2 linked regions of the Dinoroseobacter shibae DFL 12 = DSM 16493 genome follow. The protein of the gene in region 2 interacts with the protein of the main gene of each other region in a pairwise test. Links are inferred from orthologs where the notes say so. Each region holds a gene or a part of one and is shown on either strand. Other genes may lie near its edges.

Region 1 (10,141 bases), 100 kb from region 2 along the record:
TTCACGGCCTCGGCCCCGGCGCCGATATTCAGGACGATTTTGTCCAGGCGCGGGATCATCATGTCGTTCTTGTAACCGAACTCTTCCTTCATGGCGGCGCGGATCGTCTCCGCATAGGCCGCCTTCAGGCGCGGTGTATAGGTGGCAGCGTCCAACATCAGACAACCTCCCCCGTGGTCTTGGCGAAGCGGACCTTCTTGCCGTCTTCCATGCGGAAGCCGACGCGGGTCGGTTTGCCGTTGCTGTCGACGAGCGCCAGGTTGCTCAGGTCGATCGGCATCGCTTGCGGGATGCGGCCGCCCTGGCTGTTCTGGGACTGGCGGGTGTGGCGGATGGCGATGTTCAGCCCGTCAACCACGGCCTTGCCGGTCTTCGGCGAGACGGACGTGATCTCGCCCTCCTTGCCCTTGTCCTTGCCGGCCAGCACGACGACCTTGTCGCCCTTCTTGAGTTTCGCAGCCATCAGAGCACCTCCGGCGCGAGCGAGATGATCTTCATGAAGTTCTTCGCGCGCAACTCGCGAACCACCGGCCCGAAGATCCGGGTGCCGATCGGCTCGTTGTTGTTGTTGAGGATCACGGCCGCGTTGCGGTCGAAGCGGATGGCGGTCCCGTCTTCGCGACGGACCTCCTTGGCGGTGCGCACGACGACGGCCTTGCGGACGTCGCCCTTCTTCACGCGACCGCGCGGGATGGCTTCCTTCACCGAGACGACAATGATGTCGCCGACGGAGGCGTATTTACGCTTGGACCCACCCAGAACCTTGATGCACTGAACACGGCGTGCGCCGGAGTTGTCAGCGACATCCAGATTGGTTTGCATCTGGATCATGTGGTTTCTCCCGACCTTTGGAGACAGCGATGCGAGCCGCCCCAGGGTTTCGATAAATCGCGAAAGCGATGCCTCAGTTGGCGATCACTTCCCAACGTTTGGTTTTCGACATCGGCGCGCATTCCTGAATGCGGACCTTGTCCCCGACCTTGAACGCGTTCTCGGCGTCATGGGCGCGGTATTTCTTCGACTTCCGGATCGTCTTCTTCAGAACCGGGTGGGTGAAGCGGCGCTCCACGGACACGGTGACGGTCTGGGCATTCGCGTCGCTGGTCACAACGCCATTCAGAATACGCTTGGGCATGTGCGGCGCTCCTTATTCGGTCGCGGCCGCAGCGGCGGCCTTTTCGGTCAGGATCGTGGCCACCCGGGCCACATCGCGGCGCACGGAGCGCATGCGGGCAGTGTTCTCGAGCTGGCCGGTGGCCTGCTGGAAGCGCAGGTTGAAGGCTTCCTTCTTCAACGCGGCCAGCTGATCCCGCAGCTCGTCCGGCGTCTTGTCACGCAGTTCCTGGGCGTTCATCGCCATTTCCTTTTTTCAACGTCACCAGTGGGCCCCTTTTCATGCGTTGCCGCATGCCGGGTCACCTCGATTCTGGTGGAGTCCAAGATGAGAGGGCCGTATAGGCCCCCCAGAGACCCATGGCAAGCCCGCATTTCCCTGTTTTCCAAGGGGTGCGTCGGGTTGCCGACCCAGACCCGGAAAGGAAGGCCCATGCCCGCGATCACTTCTCTCTTCGTCACCCGGCTCTACCGCGCGCAACTGGCCGAGTTCGGACCCGCCCTGGACCCGGGCGAGCTGGAGAAATCCTGCCTCGTGATCGCCGAAGATGACGATGCCGGACAGGACTGGTGCGAGCAGAACGGCTATCCCGGCTACACCTCCTACGCGTCGCTCACAGACCTGCCCTGGCGCTTCCCGATCTTCGCCGATCTCGTCAAGGCGCTCGATGCCCATGTCGCCGCCTTCGCCGAGGATCTCGCCTTCGACCTCGATGGCCGCGCGCTGAAACTCGAAGACATCTGGATCAACATCCTGCCCCAGGGCGGGATGCATGCGAGCCACATCCACCCCCATTCGGTGATCTCCGGCACCACCTACGTGGCCATGCCCGAAGGCACCTCCGCCCTGAAACTCGAAGACCCCCGGTCGGCCCGCATGATGGCCGCCCCCGCCCGGCTGAAAGACGCCCCCGAAGACCTGCAAACCTTCGTCTACGCCAAACCGGCCGTCGGCGATGTCCTCCTGTGGGAGAGCTGGCTCCGCCACGAGGTCCCAATGAACATGGCCGAGGAAGAACGCATCTCCGTCAGCTTCAATTACGCCTGGGCATAGACGGAGAGCCCACGCCGCCTATCTGTTCCGCGACCGGAACCGGAGGCTGCGATGACCGACCTTGTGCTCTTGATGTCCGCCACCCTGCTGGGCGGCATGGTGTTCTACAGCTTCGGCTTCGCGCCGGTCCTGTTCGCGCAACTCCCGATGGAGCGGGTGCGGCCACTGCTGCGGGGCACCTTCCCCTACTACTACCTCGCGGTGATCGGGCTCTCGGCGGTCACGGCGGTCGCGGCCTGGTTCGTCTCCCCGCTGGCCGCCGGGCTGTTCGCGGCGATCGCGCTCAGCACCGTCTACGCCCGCCAGATCCTCATGGCCCAGATCAACGCCGCCACGGATCGCGGCGACAAAAAAGCCTTCGGTATGCTCCACGGCCTGTCGGTGGTGATCCAGCTGATCCAGATCGGCCTTGCGGGCTGGGCGGTGGTTTTGGTGGGGTAGAACACTTGGGATGGAGCACCGTCAGCGTCGTGCGGCGTCTTTTGAGAAAACGAAGCGAACTACCCAAAATTGTACATGCAGTAAAACGAAGCAAACGAGTAAGAACTCAACCCACTGCAACGCGGCAAAAGCCGTTGTAGCACCCATAACTTCATATGTTTCAAAAGAGAGCACTGCCGACCCTTCTTGAACAGGGCTATTCCGCCTCAGGTTTTCTGCGAAAGAACGGAGGCCAGCGTGCGCACTTCCAAGGCAGAATACCAAGGGGGCCAAGAAAACCCACTGCCCGTAATACAGGTATAGAAAGTAAAAACGCTCAAGAGCATGTCGATTTGCATGGGCAACCCACGATAGGAAGGCAAGTGGCCCAAACATGAACGGAATAAGTGCGAGGAGATTATTCCACGCCCAAGGCCAAATCAGAAAGCTGCCTAGAAGATCATGCTCCACGTTTAATGCACTCCACGCGACCAAGCCGTTCCCTGGCGAGGTCTTCTCTTACTCAAACGATGCAACATAGGAACGATTTTCGCTAGGCGCTTGAGACTGGCTCGACGGACGTGCTCTCGCCATCAGGCGTTCAGATAGCCCGCGAGCAGCGAGATGAACGCGCCCACATGGACCACCATGATCGCGCGGTCCTTCCACATCACGCCCACGGCAAACCACAGGAAGATACCCGCAAAGAAGAACCAGATGTTCCACGGCACAAGGTTGAGCCCTGTCAGGCCGTAGCCGATCAGTTGAATGATCGTGGCGATCCATTTGACGATGTCGACGGGTTTGAGCGTGTCTGCGGTCATGGTAATTCCAACGCGGCAAGGGAGAGACGAAAAAGCCCCCGCCGTGTAGGCGGGGGCCTTGAAACTCGGAAGGTGCGGGGCCCGGACGCTTTTCTGCGAAAACCGCCTACACCCAACTGGTCAGAAAACGCTTTCGCGTTTTCGACCGGGTCACCAGTCCTCGCGGACGACCGTGCGGGTCTTGATCGGCAGCTTCATGGCCGCCAGGCGCAGGGCCTCGCGGGCCACGGGCTCGGAGACACCGTCGATCTCGAACATGATCCGGCCCGGCTTGACCTTGCAGGCCCAGAAATCGACGGAGCCCTTGCCCTTACCCATCCGAACTTCGACGGGCTTGGAGGTCACCGGCAGGTCCGGGAAGATCCGGATCCAGACTCGGCCCTGACGCTTCATGTGACGCGTCATGGCCCGGCGGGCGGCTTCGATCTGGCGGGCGGTGATCCGCTCGGGTTGCAGGGCCTTCAGACCGTAGGTGCCGAAGTTCAGGTCAGACCCGCCCTTCGCCTCGCCCCGGATGCGGCCCTTGAACTGTTTGCGGAATTTCGTGCGCTTTGGTTGCAGCATCGTTCAATACTCCTCAGCGATCCCGGCGCGGGCGACCGCCACCCTGGGGACGCGGGCCACCGCCTTCTTGCAGCTCGGCATGACGCCGATCGCGCGCTTGCGGATCGTGCTCCATGATCTCGCCCTTGAAGATCCAGACCTTGATCCCGATGATGCCGTAGGCCGTGGTGGCCTCGACATTGGCGAAGTCGATATCCGCGCGCAGGGTGTGCAGCGGCACACGCCCCTCACGGTACCACTCGGTCCGCGCGATTTCCGCACCGCCGAGACGCCCCGCCAGGTTCACCCGGATGCCTTGCGCGCCCATGCGCACGGCGTTCTGCACCGCGCGCTTCATGGCGCGGCGGAAGGACACCCGACGCTCCAGCTGCTGGGCGATGCTCTCGCCGACCAGGGCCGCGTCCAGCTCCGGCTTGCGGACCTCGACGATGTTCAGATGCAGCTCGCTGTCGGTCATCGCCGCGATCTTGCGGCGCAGACCTTCGATATCCGCACCCTTCTTGCCGATGATGACACCGGGACGGGCGGTGTGGATCGTCACCCGGCACTTCTTGTGCGGACGCTCGATGATCACACGGCTGATGCCGGCCTGCTTGCATTCTTCCTTGATGAACTCGCGGATCTTCAGATCCTCGAGCAGCAGGTCACCATAGTCCTTGGTGTCTGCATACCAACGGCTGTCCCAGGTCCGGTTGACCTGAAGCCGCATGCCGATGGGATTAACCTTGTTACCCATTATGCCTGCTCCTCAACTTGACGGACCTTGATGGTGATTTCCGCAAAGGGCTTGATGATCTTGCCGAACCGGCCACGGGCCCGGGGACGCCCGCGCTTCATGGTCAGGTTCTTGCCGACCCAGGCTTCCGCGACGATCAGCTCGTCGACGTCCAGCCCATGGTTGTTCTCGGCATTGGCGATCGCGGATTGAAGGCACTTCTTCACGTCCACGGCGATCCGCTTGTGCGAGAAGGTCAGATCGGCAAGCGCCTTGTCGACCTTCTTGCCCCGGATCATCTGCGCGACGAGGTTGAGCTTCTGCGGCGAGGTGCGCAGCATGCGCGTCTTGGCCATCGCCTCGTTCTCAGCCACGCGGCGGGGATTCTTGTCCTTACCCATGACTTACTTCCTCTTCGCTTTCTTGTCCGCCGCGTGACCGTAATAGGTCCGGGTCGGAGAGTACTCGCCAAACTTCTGGCCGATCATGTCCTCGGTGACGTTCACCGGGATGTGCTTGCGACCGTTGTAGACCCCGAAGGTGAGGCCCACGAACTGCGGCAGGATGGTGGAGCGGCGCGACCAGATCTTGATCACTTCGTTGCGGCCCGACTCGCGGGTCTTCTCGGCCTTCTTGAGGACGTAAGCGTCGACAAAGGGGCCCTTCCAAACAGAACGCGTCATCTATCAGCGGCCCTTCTTCTTGGCGTGCCGCGAGCGGATGATCAGCTTGCTGGACGCCTTGTTCTTGTTGCGGGTACGGGCCCCCTTGGTCGGCTTGCCCCAGGGGGTGACCGGGTGACGCCCGCCAGAGGTCCGGCCCTCACCACCACCATGGGGGTGATCGACGGGGTTCATCACGACACCGCGCACGGAAGGACGAATGCCCTTGTGCCGGTTGCGACCCGCCTTGCCGAGGTTCTGGTTCGAATTGTCCGGGTTCGACACGGCACCGACGGTGGCCATGCATTCCTGCCGCACAAGCCGCAGCTCGCCCGAGCTCAGACGGATCTGGGCGTAGCCGCCATCGCGGCCGACGAACTGGGCATAGGTGCCCGCCGCACGGGCGATCTGGCCGCCCTTGCCGGGCTTGAGCTCGATGTTGTGCACGATCGTGCCGATCGGCATGCCCGAGAACGGCATCGCGTTGCCCGGCTTGATGTCGGCCTTCTGAGAGGCCACCACCTTGTCGCCCACGGCAGTCCGCTGAGGGGCCAGGATATAGGCCTGCTCGCCATCGGTGTAGGTGACCAGCGCGATGAAGGCGGTCCGGTTCGGGTCATATTCGATCCGGGTGATCACGCCTTCCACGTCGAACTTGCGACGCTTGAAATCCACGATCCGGTAGAGACGCTTTGCCCCGCCACCCCGGCGGCGCATCGTGATCCGTCCAGTGTTGTTCCGGCCACCCTTCTTGGACAAACCCTCGGTGAGGGATTTGACCGGACGGCCTTTCCACAACTCGGAACGGTCGATCAGAACCAGCCCACGCTGGCCCGGCGTCGTCGGCTTATACGACTTGAGTGCCATGCTTTCTGTCTTCCGTTGTTGCGTGCCGGGTAGAACCCGGCTTCTCGGTTTGAAGGGCCCCGAAGGTCCCCATCTCGCTTGGTCGCAGGCCGGGGCTCTGCCCGGCACCAAACCAAAATCAAAGCCCCGGACGAATCCGGGGCCTTGCGGATGGGGTCTCGTACGGCAGTCAGGTCAGGGCGTCAAGCGCCACAGGCGATATCGGCCCACCGACACCGAGCAGGCCCAGCCCGCCACGCAAAAAGCCCCGCAGGAAGCGGGGCTTTGAGCCGTCGTCACGAGGGATGCGTCAACCTCAGAAGCGGTAGGCCGCCTTGATGTGAAGCGTGTTGAGGTCCACGTCGTCGAAGCTGTGGTACATGTACTCGCCCCCGACGGTCCAGTTATCGCCCACCCGGTAGTCATAGCCGAGGCCAAGGAGCCAGTTCGTATCGCTGCCGTCGATTCCGTCGAACACGTCACCGGCGCTGTCGAGGCTGCCATAGGCGATGCCCGCCGTGCCGTAGAGCAGGCCGTTGCCGATCTCCCGCCCGACGATGAGCTTCAGACGCGCGATCTCGTCAAAGCTCGCGGTGTCCCCGCCATCCTCGGTGATCTCCAGATCGGCCCAGTCGTACTGGACCTCGGGGCCGACATACCAGCCGGAGCCCACGTCAAACAGGTAACCGGCGGTCAAACCCCCGATGAAACCATCATCATTGTCGTCGCCATCGATGGCCGCATCGATGTCGAAGTCGCCATAGGCGTAGCCGAGCTGGGCACCGATATAGCCACCCGCCCAGAAGGGCGCGGGCGCCGGGACGGGCGCCACCATCACCGGCGCGACGGGCGCAGGCTCCGGGTTCCCCGCGTAAAGGCTTCCTGTGGAAGCCGCCAAAACAAGTCCGAACGCAGTAGCAGTACGGAACATTTCTTTCCCCTTTGTGTGGAAGTAGGATGAAGTCATATCATCCAAACGCACCCCACTCCATGGGGTTCCGCAGGGCGCGAATTAATTTGAGCGTCTCATTGCTTGCGGGCCACAGGCCCCGGCGCCTCTGCACCGTAATGACGGAATGCCTGGCGGGCACGACGCCCACGCCAGGCAGAAAACCCGGCACCTCCTGCGCCCGAAATCCTCAGCAGCGCACGCCACCACCCCCGCCCGACGTACCCCCGAAGCGCACAAACTGCGGCCCCAACCCGCCAAGAGCAACGCCCCGGCCGAAAGCAGGGCCTTGCGGATGAGGTCGTGCAGGGAGTTCAGAGCCCTAGGGTAGAGGCTCGTTCGCAGTGCAACTTCGGCTAGCTAACGGTGAGTACGGATGTAATTTCCACCTATCTCCACCCAAAAACGGCGCGCAACTCTAGAGCACGCGATTTCCCACTCGCTTTCAATCAATTCGATTGCTTCTCTGACTCTGTGGACCGCTTGGGGCTCTGAGCAACGAAACTGCAGTAAATGCAAACTGCGAAAACGCAGCTTGCCCACACCGTTCTGCTTCGCAATCTGTCGCATGTCTTTATCCACGGCAACCAAGATCGCTTCGTTGCGCTGTGCAATCTCTGCGACCAAAGTGTCCGGCGATCCCCTAGCCATCACGTCCTGCATATATGTTACCTTGTGGTTCCTTTCCGCGAGGAACCTGCCTACAGATCGAGGCGCGCCTTCATCCATGAACAGTGGCAGTATCAAGCCGCCTCATCATCCGCCAAGGCCGCCTCAACGTCATCTTGGGTCAAAGTCGGATACTCGTCCAAAATCTCCGTTACGGTGAACCCTGCCTCGCGGAATGCCCTTATCGCTGAAACAGGGACACGCGTGCCCGCCACAACGCGTCTGTTGTGCATAACACGACGTTTCTGGGCGACTTGACCGATACAGGCGTCGTCTCGTTTCAAAAACTCTTTGAGCCCTGCATCCAGTTCATCGAGTGTTTCGGCGAGTGAGATCGCCATTATCTTTTGCCCCGAAACAACTTGCTCCGGTTCCCCTGTTTTTGGGTGAAAGAAAGCAACTTCATCCCCATCAACCCAAAGCTTCAAGCCTCGCCAAACCGTGGGATCAAACTCAGACAGTCGTTGCTTTACGATCCGCAGCCGTTGAAGCGGAACTTTCTTGCGAAGCCTGGCGACAACCTTCAATGAAACGAGATCAAGGTAACTGTAAATGCGGCTGAAAGGGTCACCACGCTCTTCCCACGCGTACTCAGGGCAAAAAAAGTCCGTATCATCCCAGTAACGCAGCTGCCTGACGGAGATCCCCGTCAAACGAGAAACTTGCTCGTCCGTGAAAGCGGTTATGACGTCTGAGTTAGCCACGAGTTCTTCCTAAGTCGCATTCCGAATATAGTACCTTCATGCCCCGCGTGACCAGTCACAGTTCGACCTGTCAGGTTTGTGTGTTGCAAATCCTCCAGCCTTTGTCCTGATTTCGCATGCAGGCACCCCGCCCCGATCACGCGCGCATGCCGTAGCAGTGATCGTTTGGTGATCCGAGTTTATTCGCTTTCCCCCCGTCCGCGCGGCAAGTCTTGACCTGCACGGACACCGTGCAACGTCGACATCTCTCAGAGCGGTCGGCGTTCGGACCATACCCCAGCGAGGAAAACCCCATGCCCAAAACCCTGTCCCTGAAATCTCTCCGGACCGGCTTTGTCGTCGCGACCCTGGCCACCACCCTGTCCCTCGGCACCGCCTTCGCCGCCGACGAGGTGTTCATCACCGACGCCGACATGAATATCGCGATCAACGGCTACGATCCGGTCGCCTATCACACTGCCGGGGCCCCCACCAAGGGCGTCGCGGAGTTCAAGGCGGAGTATGACGGGGCCGTCTACAAGTTCTCGTCGGCCGAGAACAAGGCGGCCTTCGAGGCCGATCCCGCCGCCTTCGCCCCGGCCTTCGGCGGCTGGTGCACTGTGGGCGCCTCCAAGGGCAAGAAGATCGCCACCCAGCCCGAATTCTTCGACATCGTGGACGGCCAGCTTTACCTGAACTCCTCCGAAGGCGCGCATGACCTCTACCTGCGCCAGACGACCCAGACCATCGACACGGCCACCACCAACTGGCCCGAGATCGTGAGCACGCCGGCCTCGGAGCTCTGATCCGACCAGCCACCGCAGAGAGGTCGGGGCGCGCAACACGCGCGACCGGCCTCGCCTCGGGAATGCGCCGCAGAACGGGGACGCAGACGCAGGTTTGACTGCCGCCCAAAGGCGCGCCTAGGGTGGGGGGAAATCTCATGTCTGCCACGTCCGGAGCTTTCCCATGCGTATCCCGTCCCTGACCGCCCTCACCCTGGCCTGTCTTGCCATGGGCACCGGCCTCGCCGCCGCGGCCTGCGATGGCTCCACCGGGCGCGGATGGGCCAGCGGCAAGGGCACCGGCAGTTACGAGATGACCGGCAGCGGCCCCTGCCTGATCCCCTTCGTCGGGTTCTTCTCTAATGGCGGGCAGGATTTTACCGAGGCAACCGAGGTCTCCCTGCGCAAGGCCCCGAAATCGGGCACGGTCGGCCTGACCCGGCGCGGCATCACCTATACGCCCAACGCGGGCTTCAAGGGCCGGGACGAGTTCTGCACCATCAACCGCAGCAGCGCGGTGCCTGGCGAAACGCTCGGCGGCTGCTACACGATCACCGTCCGCTAGGCGCGCCCGTTCGACTTTTTCGAAACCTGCGTGCGGAGGTGCCCGACACTTGCCCGACACATGGCCGACAGTTGTCCGACGCCGATCCGACCGAAGTTTCCCCCCAAGATCCCGGCTCCCGATTCTGCGCGCCCGAGGGCACGGGATCGCGCCATCGGCGGGCGCGGCCCCCGGCGCGGGGCGCGCGGCGATAGGACCAGGAATGCACAGGCCCCCGGTGCCGCGGCCCGGACTTCACCTTGCACCCCGGGCCAAGCTGCTGTTCTATATGATGAAACAAGGAGGTGGATGA
Region 2 (10,382 bases):
GCCCGGCGCAAACCCGCTGGTCAAGCGGACCGCTTTCGCCTTACCCTTGGTCCGTTGCGTAACCCGAGGGCCATAGATGATCACCGCCTCTTTCCTGCTCACCGCCTTCGTGGTCGTCCTCGCCCCCGGCACCGGGGTGGTCTACACTCTCGCGCTCGGTCTGGGCCGAGGCCGCCGCGCCGCCGGCTGGGCCGCCCTTGGCTGCACCCTCGGGATCGTGCCGCACCTGCTGGCCGTCACCCTCGGGCTGGCGGCGGTGCTGCACAGCTCGGCGCTCCTGTTCAACCTGGTGAAATTCGCGGGCGTCGCCTACCTGCTCTGGCTCGCCTGGGGCGCGCTGCGCGACGGCGGCGCGCTGCAGGTCCGCGCCGAGACCACCGCCGAGCCCGGCTGGCGCATCGCCCGGCGCGGTGCGCTGATCAACATCCTGAACCCCAAGCTGTCGATCTTCTTTCTCGCCCTCCTGCCCCCCTTTCTGTCGGGCAACCCGGCTACCGCCACCGCCGAGATGGTGCTTCTCGGCGCGGTCTTCATGGCCCTGACCTTCGCCGTGTTCCTCGTCTACGGCGCCTTCGCTGCCCAGGCCCGCGACTGGGTGCTCGGCTCGGCCCGCGCCATGGCCTGGCTCAACCGGTCCTTCGCGGCGGTCTTCGCCCTGCTCGCCGGTCGTCTGGCGCTGGAGCGCGCATGACGCGCAGCCGGCCCGCGTCCTGATGCGGCTGCTGACGGGGGTCGCGGCCTGGCTGCTGGGCGGGGGGCTGATCCTGCTCGCCCGCCTGCTGACCGCGCCGCGCGCGATCTGGCAGGGGATCGAACCTGTACCGCGGCAACGGGTGTATTACGCCAACCACACCAGCAATGCCGACCTCATCCTGATCTGGTCCGTCCTGCCCCCGCGGCTGCGCCGCGCCACCCGCCCCGTGGCCGGCAGCGACTACTGGCTGAAATCCAGGCTCCGCGCCTTTGTCGGGCATGAGGTCGTCCGCGCCGTGATGGTCGAGCGGCGCCCCGAGCATCGCGGCGACGAGGACCCGATCGCGCTGATCCTCGACGCGCTGGACGAGGGCAGCTCGCTGATCATCTTCCCCGAGGGCAAGCGCAACATGACCGACGCCCCGGCCCTGCCCTTCAAATCGGGGATCTACAACATTTCCAGGGCCCGGCCCGCCGTGGACCTCGTCCCGGTCTGGATCGAGAACCTCAACCGCGTGATGCCCAAGGGCCATGTCATCCCGGTCCCGCTCCTGTGTACCGTGTCCTTCGGCGCGCCCATCCGCGTCGAGGAGGGCGAAGAGATCGGCCCCTTCCTCGCCCGCGCCGCCGATGCCATGGTCGCTCTGCGCCCCAATGGGGGCAGCAAGCCATGACCGAGCCCACCCTCCCCTTCGCCTGGGAGATCACCGCCATCGGCGGGCTGCTGGTCCTCGCGACGGTCATCGCGCGGCTGCTGCGCCAGCGCCTGTCGCCCAGCGGCGAGAACGCCACGATCGAGAACCTGAACGCCCGGATCATGGCCTGGTGGGCGATCTCGGCACTGGTGGCGCTCTTCTCGCTGGGCGGCGATGCCGGGGTGGTCACACTCTTCGGGATCTGCGCCTTCGCCGCCCTGCGCGAGTTCATGACGCTGACGGCCAAACGCACGGCGGATCACTGGGCCATCGCGGCCTCGTTCTTCGTGGTGCTGCCGGTGCAGTTCCTGCTGGTGGGTCTGGGCTGGTACGGGCTCTATACAGTGTTCATCCCGGTCTATGCCTTCCTGCTGCTGCCCATTCTCTCGGCGTTGCAGGGCGACCGCACCGATTTCCTCGAACGCGTCGCGGAAACCCAATGGGCGCTGATGATCTGCGTGTTCTGCATGAGCCATGTGCCCGCGCTTCTGACCCTGAACATCCCCGGCGGCGAGGACCGGATGATCCTGCTCCTGGCCTTCCTGGTGATCGTGGTCCAAAGCACCGATGTGCTGCAATACAGCTGGTCCAAGCTGATCGGGCGGCGCAAGATCGCGCCCACCCTGTCGCGCACCAAGACCTGGCAGGGCATGATCGGCGGCATCGCCTCGGCCACCCTGCTCGGCGCGGCACTCTACTGGATCACCCCCTTCGCGCCTTGGCAGGCCGCCCTGCTCGCCTGCCTCGCCGCGACCGTGGGCTTTTTCGGCACCCTGGTGATGACCGCGATCAAACGCGACCGGGGCGTCAAGGACTGGGGCCCGATGTTCGCCGGCCAGGGCGGGTTCATCGACCGGCTCGATTCAGTGCTCTTCGCCGCCCCGGTGTTCTTCCACGTGGTCCGGTTCTTCTTTCACACACCGTAGGGTCTTGCCGCCCGGCCTCGCGCCCGGCAGAAAGACGCCATGAATGACATTCCTCGCAGCGCCCTGATCCTCGGCCTCGCCGGGCTGATCCCGTTCCTCTTCGGCGCGGGCACGCTGGTCTTGCCCGGCCTCGCCGCCTTCGGGATGGAGGTGTTCGGCCCCCGCTTCATCGGCCCTTACGTGCAGATCTTCTACGGCACGATCATCCTCGCCTTCATGTCCGGCGTGCTCTGGGGCTTTGCCACCAAGGCCACAGGCACCGTGGCCACCACCGGCTACGGGCTCAGCGTGATCCCCGCCCTCTGGGCCTTCTTCACCGTGGGCGGCGGGTCGGCCAACGCGCTGACCAACCTGATCGCCGGGTTCATCGGGCTGCTGGCGTTGGACTACCTGTTCTGGCGGCAGGGGCTGGCGCCGCGCTGGTGGATGCACCTGCGGGTGCTGCTCACGGCCATCGTCGTGGCCTGCCTCGCGGTCGGGGTGGTGGTGTGAGCGATCCGCAAACCCTCGCCGTCTACGCGCGGGAGGCGGAGCGCTACCGCGCCCGCTTCGCCGACAAGGGCGCGGATGGGCATCTGCAGGCCTTCCTCGACGCCCTGCCTGCCGGGGCGGATGTGCTCGATCTGGGCTGCGGGCCGGGGCGCGCGGCCGCCCTGATGCAGGCGGCCGGGCACCGGGTGGTGGCGATGGACGCCACGCCCGAATTCGTGGCCCAGGCCCGCGCGCTCGGGGTCGACGCGCGGCTCGCGCGGTTCGACGACCTCGACGCCGCGGCCGCCTTCGACGGGATCTGGGCCAATTTCAGCCTGCTCCACGCGCCCCGCGCCGAGATGCCCGGCCATCTGGCGGCCATCGCCCGGGCCCTGCGCCCCAGCGGGCTGTTTCACCTGGGCCTGAAGCTCGGCACCGGGGAAGAGCGCGACGCGCTGGGGCGGTTCTACACCTACTATACCGACGCGGAGCTGCAGCAGCTCCTGACCGACGCCGGCCTGACGGTGTCGCATACGGATTTCGGCACCGGCGAGGGGCTGTCCGGCCGCACCGATCCCTTCATCATCGTCACCTCCCGGAGGGTCCCCGATGCCTGAGCTTTTCGCCTACACGGACGGGGCCTGTTCGGGCAACCCGGGGCCCGGCGGCTGGGGGGCGCTGCTCATCGCCCGCGACGGCGATACGGTCGTCAAGGAGCGCGCGCTCAAGGGCGGCGAGGCCGAGACCACCAACAACCGGATGGAGCTTCTGGCCGCGATCCACGCGCTGGAAGCGCTGGAACGGCCCGCCAGGCTGACCGTCGTGACCGACAGCGCCTATGTGAAAGGCGGGGTCACGGGCTGGATCCACGGCTGGAAGCGCAATGGCTGGAAAACCTCGACCAAGAAGCCGGTGAAGAACGAGGACCTCTGGCGCAGGCTCGATGCCGCCCAGGCCCGGCACGAGGTGCAGTGGGAATGGGTCAAGGGCCATGCAGGCCACCCGGAAAACGAACGCGCGGACGCGCTGGCCCGGGAAGGCATGGCGCCCTTCAAGCCCGGCAAATCCAAAGCGGGCCGCTGAGCCCCAAGGCGCTTCGAAGCGCCTTGATCAAGCGCCTTGCAAGGCGCTTGGAACGCGATTTCCAAATCGCGTGTCCAAGCCCGTTCGAACGGGCTTGCCCCGCATCAGTCCAACCGCGCGGGCAGGGTCATGCCGCGCAGGATCTCCGCCGCATCGGCCGCCTTCCTGCCCGCCCGCTGCGCCCGCGTGATCTCCACCGCCCCCACGCCGCAGGCCAGCGTGAACCCCTCCAGCACCTGTCCCGCAGCACCCGACCCCTCGGCCAGCCGCGATCCCAGCAGCTTCACCCGTTCGCCCGCTATCTCGCACCAGGCCCCGGGCACCGGCGACAGCCCCCGGATCAGCCTGTCCACCTCGACCGCCGGGCGCGACCAGTCCACCCGCGCCTCTGCCTTGTCGATCTTGGCGGCATAGGTCACGCCCACCTCGGGCTGCGGCTCGGGCACCAGTTCCGCCCGCCGCGCCAGCGCCTCGACGATCAGCCGCGCGCCCAGGGCCGACAGCCGGTCATGCAGGCCCCCCGTGGTCTCCTCCGCCCCGATCGCCACCGCCTCGCGCAACAGCACCGGCCCGGTATCGAGCCCCGCCTCCATCTGCATGATGCACACGCCGGTCTCCGCATCCCCGGCCAGGATCGCCCGGTGGATCGGCGCCGCCCCGCGCCAGCGCGGCAGGAGCGACGCATGGATGTTCCAGCACCCATGCTCCGGCGCGTCCAGCACCGCTTGCGGCAGGATCAGACCGTAAGCCACGACCACCGCGATCTCCGCCCCGAGCGCGGCGAAATCCGCCTGTGCCTCGGCGCCTTTCAGGGACACCGGATGCCGCACCGCAAGCCCCAGCACCTCGGCCCGCGCCTGCACCGGGCTCGGGCGCGGCTTCTTGCCCCGCCCCGCCGGGCGCGGCGGCTGGCAATAGACCGCCGCCACCTCGTGCCCCGCCGCCACCAGCGCATCGAGCACCGGTACCGAAAAGGCGGGCGTACCCATGAAGACCAATCTCATCTTGCCAGCTTCCTTGCCTTGCGCAGCAGCATGTCGCGTTTCGTCTTGCTCAGCCGGTCGAAATACATCCGCCCCGCCAGGTGATCGATCTGGTGCTGCACGCTGGTGGCCCAGAGCCCGACGAAATCCTGCTCCTTAACCGCGCCATTTGCATCCAGGAACCGCACCGTCACCGCCCGCGGCCGGTCGATCTTCGCAAAGACGCCAGGCAGGTTCGGCGACGCCTCCTCATGGCTGCGCAGCTGTGCGCTGGCATGGAGCACTTGCGGATTCGCCATCCGGATCGCCCGGCCCCGCTCCTCGGAGGCATCGACCACCGCCAGCGCCTGCATCACGCCGATCTGCGGGGCGGCCAGCCCCGCGCCCGGCCCCATCCCCGGCATCGCCTCCATCGTGTCGATCATGTCGTCCCAGACGGTGCGGATCTCGTCGGTGATCTCGGCCACCGGGGCGGCGGGGGTCCGCAGCCGCGCATCGGGCCAGGAGAGGAAGGGTCGGATCATTGTCAGACAATTTGCCCGACACTTGCCCGACACGTGCCCGACAAAAATCCGACGCCGCGCCGACCGCCCGATTCAGCCCTCGGCACGGGCACGCTCCCGCTTCAGTTTCACCATCTTGCGGGTGATCATCTGCCGCTTCAGCGGCTTGAGATAATCGATGAACAGCTTGCCGTTCAGGTGGTCGATCTCATGCTGCACGCAAGTGGCATGGAGCCCGCCCCACCTGGCACTGGCGTCCCCGCCCTCCAGCGTGGTCCAGCGGACCTCGACCTCCGCCGGACGCTCCACATCGGCGTACATCTCGGGGATCGACAGACAGCCTTCCTCGTAGGTGTTCATCTCTTCCGAGGACCAGACGATCTCGGGATTGATCAGAACCATCGGGTCCGGCTCGCCATCCTTGGGGGCGCAATCCATGGTGATGATCCGCGTCATCGCGGCCACCTGCGGCCCGGCCAGCCCGATGCCCGGCGCGTCATACATGGTGGCCAGCATGTCATCGGCCAGCTGCCGGATCTCGTCGGTGATCTCGGCGACCGGGTCGACGGTCTTCTTGAGGCGCGGGTCGGGATGGATCAGGATCGGTCGAATGGTCATGCCGGTTGATGTAATCCACGCCCCCCCCGGGCGCAACATCCCCGCCCGGATCGGCGGGCCTTGCACCTGCCCGCCAGACCGTTAGCCTCGCGGCAAACCCGAGGGGACAGGCATGACTTTCGACACCGAGATCGACCGGCGCAACACTGACTGCATCAAATGGGACAAAATGGAGAGCGCCTTCGGCGTCTCGCCCGAGGACGGGCTGGCCATGTGGATCGCGGACATGGATTTCCCGCCAGGCCCGTTTCTGCAGGAGGCCATGCAGGGCCTGCTCGCCCGCGCCGATTACGGCTATTTCTGCGGGCTGGAAAGCTATGAGGACGCGATCATCGGCTGGATGCGCGACCGCCATGGCTGGACCGTGGAGCGGGAGTGGATGTTCACCACCTACGGGCTCGGCAACGGCATCGCCATCACGCTGAACGCCCTGACCGCGCCGGGCGACGAGGTGATCATCTTCTCGCCCGTCTACCACGAGTTTGCCGCCAAGATCACCAAGACCGGCCGGGTGGTGAAGGAGTTGCCCCTGGCGATCGTGGACGGGGTCTACACCATGGATTTCGACGCCTATGCGGGGATGCTGTCGGGGCGCGAGACCATGGTCATCGCCTGCTCGCCCCACAACCCCGCGGGCCGTGTCTGGACACAAGAGGAGCTGACCGCGCTCGCCGATTTCTGCCAGCGTCACGACTTGCTGCTGATCTCCGACGAGATCCACGCGGACCTGACCTTCGCAGGCCACACCCATATCCCGATGCACGTCGCCGCGCCCCAGATCGCCGACCGGCTGGTGATGACCACCTCGGCCTCCAAGACCTTCAACATCGCGGGCGGGCGCACGGGCTGCGTCACCATTCCCGACCCCGACCTGCGCGCGCGGTTTCACCGGTTCTTCAACACGCTCGACATGCAGCCCAACCTGCTGGGCGTGGCCCTCACGCGAGCGGCCTACTCCCCGGCGGGCGCGGCCTGGTGCGACGCGCTCTGCACCTACCTGGAGGGCAACGCCGCGGTCTTCAATGACGGCGTGAACGCCATCCCCGGCCTCTCGGCCATGCCGATGCAAGGCACCTATCTGGCCTGGGTGGATTTCGCGGGCACCGGCATGGAACGGCCGGAATTTTCCGAGCGTGTCTATGGCACAGCCCGCATCGCGGCCACGCCCGGCCATACACTGGGCAAGGGCGGCGAGAGCTGCCTGCGGTTCAATGTCGGCATGCCGCGCGCACGGGTTCAGGAAGCCGTGGACCGGCTGGCCGACGCTTTCGCGGACCTGCAGTGATCCCTACTGCCGGGCAATCAACCCCGCGGGCACGTTCGGCCCCGGATCGTAATCCAGCGGCACGTTCTCGCGGGTGCGGGTCATGCGCTTGAACTCATAGCGCATCTCCGGCCCATCCAGAGCGGCGGTCACGATCAGCGCCTGATAGAGGTGCTCGGATCCCTTGTAGATATCGACCAGCCCGCGCAGATGCGGTGCCCCGTCGGCGCGCAGGGTAAAAGCCTCCGCTCCGAAACTCTGGATCGTGTAGGCCTCCGGTCCGACCTGGACCCGCAGGCGCCGCTTGTCCCGGCGCGCGGCCCGCACCCGGGCCTGATTGAGGCCGTCGCGCACCTCCTTGGGCAGAAACTCCGACATGGCATCCCCTCCTCATGCTGATAAAGAAGATGCGCCGAACGCCGCCAAGATCAAGCGCGACTAGGACCCCGTCTTCCGCGCGCGGGGGCGCAGCACATGGGGCATCTCGGGATCGTAGAGCGCGCTGTCCTTGAAATCGGTGACTTCGCCCAGGGCCGGGCCGACCAGGATCAGGGCCGTGCGCGTGATCTTCTCGGCGCGCACCTTGGCATGGATATCCGCCAGCGTGCCGCGCAGGAACATCTGGTCCGGCCAGCCCACGCGGTAGGCCACGACCACCGGACATCCGGCCCCGTAATGGGGGGTCAGCACGCGCTCGATCTCGCGCAGGTTGCGCACGCCCAGGTGGATCGCCAGGGTCGCGCGGGTTCGGGCGAAATTCTCCAGCGTCTCGTGCTCGGGCATGGAGGTGGATTTCATCGACACCCGGGTCAGGATGATGGATTGCGCCACCTCGGGGATGGTCAGCTCCTGTCCCAAGGCCGCCGCCGCTGCCGCATAAGCGGGCACGCCGGGGATGATTTCGTAAGGAATGCCGTCCGCCCGCAGGCGCCGGATCTGCTCGGCGATGGCGCCGTAGAGCGACGGGTCGCCCGAATGCACCCGCGCCACGTCCTGCCCTCGCCCATGGGCCGCGACAATCTCGGCGTGGGTGTCGTCGAGGGTCATGGGGGCGGTGTCCAGCACCCGTGCCCCGGCGGGCGCGCCCGCCACCACCTCCGCCGGGACCAGAGATCCGGCATAAAGGCACACGGGGCAGGCCCCGATCACCCGCTGCGCCTTGAGGGTCAGCAGCTCCGGATCGCCCGGCCCCGCGCCGATGAAATAGACCGTCATCGCGCATCCTCCCGCATCAGTCGGGCACACCCCGTGAACAGCCGCCGCGACGCGGGCCCATGAGCGTCCCGGCCCGCCACGCGCGGCGAAATATCGAATGCAGGCGCAGCCTGCGCCTTTGGATCACCCCGCATCGGACAGGTCCCCGTCGATCTTGCGCGCATAGCCGCGCGGCGTGTACATGCGCGGCCCCGCGCCCAGTTGCGCGAGCTTCGAATTCGACGAGCCCACCAGCACCACGGTGAGCATGTCGACCTCGTCCACCTCCAGACCGTCGAGCCGGCGATAGCGGATTTCCTCCTCCGGGCGTCCCAGAGAACTCGCCAGCAGGACGGGCGTGTCCGCGGGCCGGTGGGCCAGCAGGATCTCGCGCGCCTCGGCCAAGAGGGTCCGGCGGGTCTTCGAGACCGGGTTGTAGAAGGCGATGACGAAATCCCCCTCCGCCGCCGCCCGCAGCCGCCGCAGGATATCCGCCCGCGGCGTCAGCAGGTCCGACAGGGAAATCGCGCAAAAATCATGGCCCAGCGGTGCGCCCGCCCGCGCCGCCGCGGCCTGCAGCGCGCTCACACCGGGCGCGCAAATCACCTCCACCCGGCGCGCGGCATCCGACACGCCCTGCGCCTCCGGCCCCCGGTCCAAGAGCTCGAACACCAGCGCGCCCATGGCATAGATCCCCGCATCGCCCGAACACACGAGGGCCACGTTGCGCCCCTCCCCCGCCCGTTCCAGCGCGTAGCGGCAGCGGTCCTCTTCCCCGCCCAGGGGGAAATCCGCGCGCGCCTTGCCCGCGGCCAGCGGGCCGAGCAGGTCGATATAGAGGCCGTAGCCCACCAACTCCTCCGCCTCCGCCACCAGGCGGCTAGCCTCGGGTGTGCGCCAGGCCGACTGGCCGGGCCCGATGCCCACGACCGACACCCGTCCCCGTGCCCGGCCGCGCAGCGCGGTGATCGGCGCGGGGGCGCGGGCCAGCGCGCAGGTGGTCGTCGCGGTCTTGCGCTTGGGCTGGACCAGCACCGCGTCCGGCCCCGCAGCCGCCAGCGCCGCGCCTTCCGCGACCCCGTGGCAACCGACCTCGGCAAAGACCACCTCGGACGGGGTGGCGAGCCGCGCGGCCTCCGCCTCCAGTTCGGCCGCGGTGAAGACCCGCAAGGGAACGCCCAGTTCGGCGGCCAGCGCATGCATCGCAGGCTCGTCGGCCTTCAGGCCCAGGGTATTGAGCGAGGCCACGGCACCGGGAGCGACCCCGGCCTCCGCCAGCATCTCGAAGACCTGCGCCCGCAGCACCTGCGGGTCTGCATCCCGCGCGCAACCGGCGCCGAGCGCAAAGCGTTGCGGGTGATAGACCAGCCGGTCCGGCCCACCGGCCAGCGGCGCCTCGGTCACGGCGATCTCGGCCCCCTCGCCAGCGGGCAGGTCGAACAGCGCCTCTCCGGTCAGACGCGCGCCGCCCCCCGACAAGAGCCCCGCCATCACCGATTTCGCATCGCCCGGGTTGGCCAGCCGGTAGCCCGACGGCGGTGCATCCAGCGCCACGCCGAGCGCCACATCCCCCGCCGTCGTCACCGCCGACACCCCGCCCAGAAGGTCCGACAGATCCGCCGCGATCCGGTTCGCGCCCCGGTGCCCGCCCAGAAGCGGCACCACCACGGACCCGTCCTCGGCCACGGCCACAACGGGGGGCTCGGCGGTCTTGTCGGCCAGCAGGGGGGCCACCGCCCGGATCAGGATGCCGGCCGCGCAGACCCCCACCACCGGCACCCCGGCGGCAAAGAGGTCGCGCACATGGGTCAGCGCATTGTCGAAATGGGCATCCGCCCGGTCGACGCGGCCCGCCCGGCCATGCACGGCCCAGCCGCGCGCGGCGGCGATCCGGTGCGCCGTGTCCTCGCCCGCACGCGAAATCGCCACGACCACAAGGGTTACAGCCATGG

The links.
Region 1: the proteins of def (region 2) and rplV interact in binary tests that used the Escherichia coli proteins (3 or more experiments, as listed by UniProt). The link is inferred for Dinoroseobacter shibae DFL 12 = DSM 16493 from one-to-one orthologs.

What each region holds. Positions count from the first base shown.
Region 1 is NC_009952.1:281,487-291,627, reverse strand. The notes cover bases 3,402-6,150. They hold rplV (50S ribosomal protein L22), read right to left. Parts: upstream 5,092-6,150; coding sequence 4,711-5,091; downstream 3,402-4,710. Other genes in these bases: rplB (50S ribosomal protein L2), read right to left, coding at 5,377-6,150; rpsS (30S ribosomal protein S19), read right to left, coding at 5,095-5,373; rpsC (30S ribosomal protein S3), read right to left, coding at 3,989-4,711; rplP (50S ribosomal protein L16), read right to left, coding at 3,562-3,975; DSHI_RS01445 (DUF6552 family protein), read right to left, coding at 3,402-3,411. Also shown: rplE (50S ribosomal protein L5), read right to left, coding at 1-158; rplX (50S ribosomal protein L24), read right to left, coding at 158-463; rplN (50S ribosomal protein L14), read right to left, coding at 463-831; rpsQ (30S ribosomal protein S17), read right to left, coding at 905-1,135; rpmC (50S ribosomal protein L29), read right to left, coding at 1,148-1,354; DSHI_RS01455 (2OG-Fe(II) oxygenase family protein), read left to right, coding at 1,547-2,167; DSHI_RS01450 (DUF4149 domain-containing protein), read left to right, coding at 2,219-2,608; more of DSHI_RS01445, read right to left, coding at 3,181-3,401; more of rplB, read right to left, coding at 6,151-6,219; DSHI_RS01415 (outer membrane protein), read right to left, coding at 6,515-7,129; DSHI_RS01410 (DUF5615 family PIN-like protein), read right to left, coding at 7,508-7,876; DSHI_RS01405 (DUF433 domain-containing protein), read right to left, coding at 7,891-8,520; DSHI_RS01400 (YHS domain-containing (seleno)protein), read left to right, coding at 8,814-9,305; DSHI_RS01395 (hypothetical protein), read left to right, coding at 9,469-9,849; DSHI_RS01390 (hypothetical protein), read left to right, coding at 10,141-10,141. UniProt on the Escherichia coli protein: This protein binds specifically to 23S rRNA; its binding is stimulated by other ribosomal proteins, e.g. uL4, bL17, and bL20. It is important during the early stages of 50S assembly.
Region 2 is NC_009952.1:178,676-189,057, reverse strand. The notes cover bases 4,211-7,200. They hold def (peptide deformylase), read right to left. Parts: upstream 5,973-7,200; coding sequence 5,448-5,972; downstream 4,211-5,447. Other genes in these bases: DSHI_RS00885 (MalY/PatB family protein), read left to right, coding at 6,085-7,200; def (peptide deformylase), read right to left, coding at 4,869-5,375; fmt (methionyl-tRNA formyltransferase), read right to left, coding at 4,211-4,872. Outside these bases: DSHI_RS00930 (LysE family translocator), read left to right, coding at 77-691; DSHI_RS00925 (lysophospholipid acyltransferase family protein), read left to right, coding at 714-1,367; DSHI_RS00920 (phosphatidate cytidylyltransferase), read left to right, coding at 1,364-2,314; DSHI_RS00915 (DUF3429 domain-containing protein), read left to right, coding at 2,354-2,806; DSHI_RS00910 (class I SAM-dependent DNA methyltransferase), read left to right, coding at 2,803-3,402; rnhA (ribonuclease HI), read left to right, coding at 3,395-3,868; more of fmt, read right to left, coding at 3,973-4,210; more of DSHI_RS00885, read left to right, coding at 7,201-7,257; DSHI_RS00880 (hypothetical protein), read right to left, coding at 7,261-7,614; cobM (precorrin-4 C(11)-methyltransferase), read right to left, coding at 7,675-8,451; cobJ (precorrin-3B C(17)-methyltransferase), read right to left, coding at 8,575-10,380; cobI (precorrin-2 C(20)-methyltransferase), read right to left, coding at 10,371-10,382. UniProt on the Escherichia coli protein: Removes the formyl group from the N-terminal Met of newly synthesized proteins. Requires at least a dipeptide for an efficient rate of reaction. N-terminal L-methionine is a prerequisite for activity but the enzyme has broad specificity at other positions.